DNA from 4 places in the Alkalibacillus sp. S2W genome. Region 1 is predicted to be linked to each of the others. Evidence: riboswitches for the same ligand, from Rfam matches in the RefSeq annotation. Region 1 holds a riboswitch; each other region holds the start of a gene.

Evidence for each region. Region 1 has a riboswitch for S-adenosylmethionine ahead of metX (homoserine O-acetyltransferase MetX). Riboswitches for the same ligand answer to the same signal wherever they lie in the genome.
Region 2: another riboswitch for S-adenosylmethionine. It lies ahead of metK (methionine adenosyltransferase); the one in region 1 lies ahead of metX (homoserine O-acetyltransferase MetX).
Region 3: another riboswitch for S-adenosylmethionine. It lies ahead of ACKXGF_RS10985 (methionine ABC transporter ATP-binding protein); the one in region 1 lies ahead of metX (homoserine O-acetyltransferase MetX).
Region 4: another riboswitch for S-adenosylmethionine. It lies ahead of ACKXGF_RS06095 (5-methyltetrahydropteroyltriglutamate--homocysteine S-methyltransferase); the one in region 1 lies ahead of metX (homoserine O-acetyltransferase MetX).

What each region holds. Positions count from the first base shown of each region.
Region 1 is NZ_CP177234.1:229,371-231,577, reverse strand. Features, by position in the region: gene metX (homoserine O-acetyltransferase MetX) at 1-802, opposite strand, end outside; SAM riboswitch class I at 893-1,004, opposite strand; gene ACKXGF_RS01325 (rhodanese-related sulfurtransferase) at 1,081-2,058, opposite strand.
Region 2 is NZ_CP177234.1:1,995,400-1,997,606, reverse strand. Features, by position in the region: gene pckA (phosphoenolpyruvate carboxykinase (ATP)) at 1-562, opposite strand, end outside; SAM riboswitch class I at 764-869, shown strand; gene metK (methionine adenosyltransferase) at 1,085-2,207, shown strand, end outside.
Region 3 is NZ_CP177234.1:2,058,550-2,060,756, forward strand. Features, by position in the region: gene ACKXGF_RS10985 (methionine ABC transporter ATP-binding protein) at 1-986, opposite strand, end outside; SAM riboswitch class I at 1,071-1,182, opposite strand; SAM riboswitch class I at 1,274-1,382, opposite strand; gene ACKXGF_RS10990 (TlpA family protein disulfide reductase) at 1,480-1,908, shown strand.
Region 4 is NZ_CP177234.1:1,117,935-1,120,141, forward strand. Features, by position in the region: gene ACKXGF_RS06095 (5-methyltetrahydropteroyltriglutamate--homocysteine S-methyltransferase) at 1-981, opposite strand, end outside; SAM riboswitch class I at 1,078-1,175, opposite strand; gene ACKXGF_RS06100 (SCO family protein) at 1,237-1,830, opposite strand; gene ACKXGF_RS06105 (metallophosphoesterase) at 1,967-2,207, opposite strand, start outside.

The sequences.
Region 1 (2,207 bases):
CCCGTCCTCGACTAAGATCATGACTGTTCATCGCCTCTAACAAAACTAAGTAACTATTCGCATCAAAACGTTCGGCAATTTGTTCTGCCTGATAGTTTAAATAATGCACGACTTGATATTGATCACCATCGTGCTCTCGGTTAAACCGCGATTGGAATAACGGCGCAGAACGATAGGTAATCATGCCAATCGAACGTGCTAAACCAAGTCCGTCTTTCGGGATTTTTCCTTGCTGCCAATTAGGATCTTGGCGGATCGCTTGAGCCGAAATATGATTAAACGCGATTGCGTAATCACTGAACTGAGGTGTAATTGCTAGTGGAATAATCGATTTAATAAACCACGGATACATCACCGCCCACTCCAGCACTTGCATGCCCCCTAATGAACTTCCCATAACAGAATGGAGTTGATGAACACCTAACTTTTTTAAAGCTAAAAATTGAATCTCGACTAAGTCACGGACTGTTAAAGTCGGAAAATCAGCACCATATATCTGGCCCGTTTCTGGACTTAGCGATAAGGGCCCTGTAGAGCCATGACATCCACCTAATGTATTAAAAGTGATCACCTCATATTGATCGAGATCAACATAACCTCCTTCATGGATTAACCCTCGCCACCATCCAGGGGAATCTTCTGTACCTACTGTGATATGATTGCCTGTTAAAGCATGGCAAACGAGGATGATGGGTTTACCTTTTGTTCCAGCGCGTTCATAAACAAGTTCAATTTCTTCAAGAAACGTCCCTGACTCTAACGTCACGTTCGGAATAGCTACACGATCAGTGACTCGGTTCATATTGCTGTCATCCTTTCGCTTTCAAAACCATAAAAAAACCTCCCTATCTTTGAAAGATAGAGAGGTGTAAATAGACGAATCCATTTGTCTCTCTCATCTCCCAAAGCAAACACTTGCTTCGCAGGAATTAGCACCTTTCAAACCGTTGTTCGAAGGTTGCCGGGCGTCGTCGGGCCAGTCCCTCAGCCACTCTTGATAAGAGTTTAAATTGTTATACAATTTTGTTAATTAAATTATATGCATCTTACCACTTACTTATTTTTAAGTCAATAACCAGATTAAACCTCTTGTTTTTTTGAAGCTTCAATCTTAGCTAATTTCGCTTGCACTTCTTCTTCAGATAAACCGTGTTCCTCGATATAGCGATTGCGAGGGTGCTCACGGCATTCAGGTGAACAACTTCTCATAAAGAAATGTTCATTCTCTTCTGAAGCTAGTAACTGTTCGTTACAATCCGGGTTCGCGCAGTTAATATAACGTTCACATGGCTCACCTGTGAAATAGTCGCGACCTACGACATTGTGTTCAACTTGATTAATCGGTACTGTAATGCGTTCATCAAAAACATAGCATTGACCATCCCATAGATCTCCTTGAACTTCAGGGTCTTTACCATATGTGACGATGCCACCATGTAACTGACCGACATCATCTATACCTTCGTCCTTTAACCAACCTGTAAAACGCTCACAACGAATTCCACCTGTACAGTACGTTAAGACACGTTTACCTTCAAGCATGTCTTTGTTTTCCTTAATCCAATCAGGTAGTTCGCGAAATGTGCGAATGTTCGGGCGAATGGCGCCACGAAAATGGCCAACATCATACTCATAATCATTACGCGCATCTAGAATGATAGCATCATCACGTTGCATTTCTTCATGGAATTCTTTCGGATCAAGAAATTCAGCCGTATCTTCCATGGGTGACACGTCTTCTTCTTCATCCAAGCTTAAGTTCACGATTTCATCACGATGGCGAACATGCATCTTCTTAAATGCATGATCATCCGCTTCATCAATTTTGAATTCAATATCTGCAAAACGTGGGTCAGCACGTAAAGCTTCCATATACTTATTCGTTTGTTCCACCGTTCCTGAGACAGTCCCATTCAAACCTTCCTCAGCAACTAAAATACGACCCTTTAATCCTAGGTCAAAACAGAATTGTAAGTGCTCATCACGAAATGTTTCCGGATCCTCAATCGGAACATACTTGTAATAAAGCAATACTCTGTAATCCTTATTAGACATCATGATCACCTTGCTTTTATTTTTTTGCTTTACTAAAGTTTAGTGTTGATTTCAATTGATTTAGCACTAAGTTGTTGAACTGCGAGAAGCGAAGGTGGCGAATCCTGCGGGAACAGCACGAGTCTCAAGACCCCGCAGGAAGCGCTTTTCTT
Region 2 (2,207 bases), 1.0 Mb from region 1:
CAATTAAAACAATTCGATGCTTGAAGGAAACAATAATAAAAGTTTCTGAATTTGTTCCATCCGTTTCTGGGTCCGCTTTAAAGTGTGGAGCAGAAATAACCGAGAATTTGGTTTCATGCTCTGATAATTCCTCAGCACTTGGACGAATGAACATCTGATTAGCAAACAAATTATGCCAAGCAAATTCTGTGATCACTTCAATGGGAAGGCGATGTTTTTCATCGGCTCCAGCAAATCCTTTAAAGGAAAATAGTTGGTCACGTTCAGCTAAATAATCCGTCACTTTATGCAAAAGATTATTAAATACGCTTTCGTCTATAGGTTGATTAACCTCGCCCCAATCGATGCGATCTTTCGTCTCTTCATCTTCAACGATGAATTTATCCTTGGGTGAGCGACCAGTATAATGGCCAGTTGTTGCTCTGATGGCACCAGTTGAGGTTAAAATTCCTTCATCACGTGCTAAAATATTTTCAACTAGTTCCGCAATGGATAAATTTTTATCCGTCTGATTAGCGTTTGATAATTGTGATACCAGTGTATCAGCTTCAATAGTTTTCATTACCAGATCACCCTTTATATAAAATATGTATTTATGTATATGACATAATTCGTTATTAGTATAACACATTTTATAAATTAAACCACACTATTTATAAAATTTTTACACGGATTTTAGTGAAATCTTGCCATTACTAAATGAAGGTGTCAAAAGTTGACACGAAATAAGCCTCACGTTATGATATAGCAGTAAACGGTATTTCTCTTATCCAGAGTAAGTGGAGGGAACAGGCCCGATGAAGCTCGGCAACCATCACATTTGTGACAGGTGCTCATCCTGATGCAAGGGGACCCTTGGACGATAAGAGCGAAAGGCTATACATACCTTTCCCTTGTCTAAATTGGGAAAGGTTTTTTTATTGGTATAAGGTTTGTTTGTATTGAAACTATGAATTAACTTTATTCTAACAGAGCCGATTATCGAAAATAAAGCAAAACTATAAAGGAACCATGAAGTGAACCCATGCTTTGTACAAAGGGTATGAAATCCGTTCCATTAAACAAATGAGGAGGATCTCTAGTTATGACGAAACAACGTCGTCTCTTTACATCTGAATCTGTGACAGAAGGCCATCCTGACAAAATGTCTGACCAAATTTCCGATGCGATTTTAGATGAAATCGTTTCTCGTGATCCCAATGCACGCGTCGCCTGTGAAACGACGATCACAACAGGACTAGTCTTAGTATCAGGTGAAATCTCAACATCAACCTATGTCGATATTCCGACGATTGTGCGTGATACAGTAAAAGATATTGGTTATACGCGTGCTAAATATGGCTTTGATTATGAAACATGTGCTGTATTAACATCGATTGATGAACAGTCGGCTGATATTGCCCAAGGGGTTGATGAGGCTTATGAAAAACGGGAAGGTCAAATGTCAGATGAAGAAATTGAGTCTATAGGTGCTGGTGACCAAGGTTTAATGTTTGGTTACGCTAGCAACGAGACGAAAGAATTAATGCCACTGCCCATTTCATTAGCTCATAAACTATCCAAACGAATGGCAGATGTCAGAAAAACTGAATTAATCCCATATTTACGACCAGATGGTAAGACACAAGTAACTGTGGAATATGATGAAAATGGAGAAGCAGAACGTGTCGATACGATTGTCATTTCAACACAACACCATCCTGAAATTGACCTCGAACAAATTAAAGCCGATTTAAATGAACATGTGATTAAGCCTGTTGTATCAGAGAACTTAATTGATGATAAGACGAAATTCTTCATTAACCCAACAGGTCGATTTGTCATCGGAGGTCCTCAAGGTGATGCTGGACTGACAGGACGTAAAATCATTGTCGATACCTATGGGGGTTATGCTCGTCATGGTGGCGGTGCCTTTAGTGGTAAAGACGCGACTAAAGTGGACCGATCAGCGGCTTATGCGGCACGTTATGTGGCGAAAAATATTGTCGCAGCTGGACTTGCTGATCAATGTGAAGTTCAATTAGCTTATGCGATTGGTGTGGCTCAACCAGTGTCAATTGCTGTTGATACGTTTGGAACAGGTCAAGTTTCAGAAGAGAAATTAGTCGAAGCCGTGCGCGATACGTTTGATTTACGCCCGGCAGGTATAATAAAAATGTTAGATCTCCGTCGTCCGATTTATAAGCGAACGGCAGCTTACGGTCATT
Region 3 (2,207 bases), 950 kb from region 1:
TCAACGTAATTCATCACGTCTTCAATCGTTTCTGGCTCTCCTTGAAATTCAACATAAAGTGTGCCATAAGCACCTTCTTGAGTCGGTGAGATCGACCCTTGTAAGATATTAACGTTAATATCAAATTGCTTCGACACATCGCTGATTAATGCCCGTTTCGCATTATGCCCAACAAAGTGTAACTTCACTACTTTGGAACGATCATCTGATGTAATAAAGTCCTTTAACTCTTCCACTGACCCTTCTTGAGGATTTAATTGTTGAACAAATCGCTTCGTCGTTTTCGATTGCGGGTTCATAAAGACATCTAAAACATCACCCTGTTCAACCACATGTCCTTGCTCCATCACGGCTACACGATGACAAATCTTTTGAATGACATGCATCTCATGCGTAATGAGAATAATCGTTAAATCGAGCTTTTCATTAATCGAAACGAGTAATTCTAAAATGTCATCCGTTGTCTCAGGATCGAGAGCTGATGTGGCTTCATCACATAACAATACTTTCGGGTCGTTCGCAAGTGACCTAGCAATCCCTACACGTTGCTTCTGACCACCACTTAATTGAGAAGGATAAGAATTTTCACGTCCTTTAAGCCCCACTAATTCGATGAGCTCAAGCACTTTTTCTTCACGATCAGCCTTTGGCACACCTGCTATTTCTAATGGAAATGCAATATTCTCAAAAACCGTTCGTGACCATAGTAAGTTAAAATGTTGAAAAATCATCCCGATTTTCTGCCGTTCAAGACGTAATTGCGCCTTACTGAGATCCGTCATATCTTGACCATTTAAAATAATTTCACCATCTGTCGGATCTTCTAGGCGATTGATTAATCGGACAAATGTACTCTTTCCTGCACCGCTATAACCAATCACCCCGTATATATCACCTTTTTCAATATCGATGGATACATCATCAACGGCTTGTACGGTTTGATCTTTTGTTTTAAAGGTTTTAGACAAATTATTGATCTTTATCACAGTTATGACCTCCTTGCTGCCAAAATAAAAAACCTTTCTGCTCCAATAAGAGAACAGAAAGGTTTGACGAATTAACCAATTGTTCTCTTATCTTTCAAAGCAAAATATGCTTTGAAGGAATTAGCACCTATCATGCCTCATACATGACGGTTGCTGGGTTTCGCAGGGCCTGTCCCTCCACCTCTCTTGATAAGAGATTTTAATGCATTATTCTTTTTATACGTTAATCTGTTAATGTGTTAATCACAAAAAAACTTTCTTGTAAGAACAAGAAAGAGGTTTACTCGATCTTATCTTACAATGCTTTCACATTGCAGGAATTAGCACCAATCATGTACGCTACATGACGGTTGCCGGGCTTCACAGGGCCTTTCCCTCCGCCTCTCTGGATAAGAAGTTTGTTATTCAACTTGCGATAAATTGTATGTTAGCATAGGAATAGATAATCGTCAAATACAACTTCAAAGAAAATTTCAATAAAAGGATGATGAAGATGAAAGCACCAACATTTGAATTGCCTTATTTAGATAACCCTGATCAAACGTTTAACCTTAGTGATGTAATAGGTGAAAAAGTGATCGTTCTCACTTTTTGGGCATCATGGTGTCCAGACTGTGCACGCGACTTGCCGAAAAAAGAACAGTTTTATAAGACGATGCGGCATAATAATATTGAAATGATGACAATCAATGTAACTGGCCGCGAACGTGATATGTCTGAAGCGCATAAATTCCAAGAACAATTTTTAACTCAGCCAGTCCTACAGGATCGTGGTCGAGAAATTTACGATTTATATCAAGGTGATGGTGTCCCGACAACCATTGTGATCGATTTAGATGGTAATATTGTCGGTCACTTCGGCGATAAAGACGACTTTGTTGAAGTCATTAAAATCATTGGCGATTACTTCCCAGCTCAATAAATCATTAAAAGCCCCGAACTTATCAGGTGAGTTCGGGGCTTTTAACGTTTAAGCTTTTATAGTTTTATTTTAATTTGATGTTGAGTTATAATCTCTTAGTTGTTGAATTGTGAGTAGCGTTGGTGTCGACATTAGTCTTCTGGGTCGTCGATGTTATAGTGCGTGTCTCGAGACCCCGCTGTGATACAGTGATACAGCGAAAAAGGCGCATGATACAGCGCAATTGGCGCTCTATACAGCGAAATCTCTCCATTATACAGCGAAACCATCGCTTGATACAGCGAAACCCCAACACATAC
Region 4 (2,207 bases), 890 kb from region 1:
TAGTTGTTCTTTAGATAGGTAGGAAGAAGCCTCATTCACTTGACTGATTATAAGATCGCGATTTTCTAGCTTGCCACTTTTAGAAGTCAATAATCCTAATACAACCCTCGGGCCATCTTCTGGGATGTGTTTTAAAGGTTCAAACCCGCCTGATCGTTCATCATACTCTAGAAAGAAACCGTCCACTTTTTCATAAGCAAATAATGTTGGGGCAATTAAGTCATAGCCACCTGAAAATGCCCAAGTTGAACGATAGTTACTACGGCATAAGTGTGTCGTGACATACAAATCATCTGGTTTGTGTTCTAAGCTGCCATTGACAACACGTAGCGCTAGATCGATAAGGTATTCACGCGAATATTGCCCATCATTAAATGGGATATCAGGTGCTGATAATCCAGCAATGTAGACATCATCAAATTGTAGGTAACGGACACCAGCATCATAAAATGCTTGAATCGCATCTTGGTAGGCTCGAATAATATCTGCTGCATACGTTTCGATGTCGGAATAGATCGATTCGTTTTGAATACCAGCATTAAAAAATTGATTAGGACTTGGAATGGTTAATTTGGCAACTGCTCGACCATTTACAATTTGGTTTAATGTTTTGAAGTCTTCTATAAAAGGGTGGTTAGGGTTAAAAGAAATACGCCCTGTATTACGAACATCATATCGTTCGGTTTCAGTATCGTTTGCGAATTGGAAGCCTGTTTCAGGTACATATCCCTCCATACCATGGAAATGCTCCATAAAATCTAAATGAAACCAAGTGCGTCGGAATTCGCCATCTGTAACAGCTTCTAATCCAATTTCTATTTGTTTATTAACAATGCGTTCAATTTCTTGATCTTCAACCTGTCGTAATGTCTCTTCATTAATGATGCCTTGCTTATAATCAGAGCGTGCTTGGTGAAGCCTTTCGGGTCTTAATAAACTCCCTACATGGTCAGCTCGAAACGGAACCTGATTTTTTGTCATGGTATATCCTTCGCTTTAAAGTATATGTTTGTAATGGATGTGAATCTCCATAAAAAAAGCCTCTTCCTAAGAAGAGACTCGTACGTGTTTGTTCTCTTCTTATCTTCTAGCGTTTGCTACTGGAATTAGCACAGTGTCAAGAACCTGTTGCTGAAGCTTCAAAGGGCCAGTCCCTCCACTTCTCTTGATAAGAATTGTATGAAATTTATTAAAGCACAACTTACATGATGACAAGACCACTGTCAATCACACTTATTAATTAACTGCTTTCAAGTCTTTAATAATATCATCCATTGCCTCATTGCTTGTACCAGAATAAGTCTTAATGACAGTACCTTCTGGATTAACTAAAGCAAATGATGTACCATGGTTGACTTGACTTTCACCATCCACTTTGGAGACGAGTGTATTGAAAGAATTTGCAGCGAAACTTTCGATTTCATTTTGGGAATAGCCTGTTAGAAAATCCCAATTGCTATAGTCGGCATTATACTTATCACCAAAAGCCTTTAATGTCTCAGGGTCGTCAACTTCAGGATCGACACTAAATGAAACAAAACGAACATCTAAATCTTCTTCAGCTGCTGTTTGTTGTAAACCAGCCATATTACCTGTCATAGGGGGGCATACTGTATTACAACTTGTGAAAATAAAATTAGCAACCCAATATTGTCCTTTGAGGTCTTCTAAGCTGACTGTTTCATTATCTTGATTCGTATATTCGAATGATTTAACTTCGACATCCAGCTCGGCTTCCAGTTCACTGGCTGAACTACCATTACAGGCGACAAGAAATGTCAGAATGCCTATGATGCTAAGTGGGATTACCCATTTAGATCGACTGATCATTTTATCAACTCCATTTATCAATCTTATCCGTTATTAATCACGCATTTAAAATTAATTTATACTTATTTTAACATGTTATAAAATAACGGCGTGTGACAGGAACGTGAATGTTTTTACAATTTCTTGACAAGCCACTTTAAGTGGCATTTAGTGTGATGACATTAATCTCAGGCCGGCAGAGAAACCGAAAAGGAAGCCGAGTCGTTCCTAAGCCGCGTGATGTTAACAAATGTAGTGGGCGCTCACCAATTGTTGTCTTACCTTCGACATATTTTTGCCCGAGAAGTGGTGTAATAATATAACCATAAAACGGAATCTGTACTTGGCCACCGTGGCTATGTCCTGATAATTGTAAGTCGAAGTTATAATCTTTGACT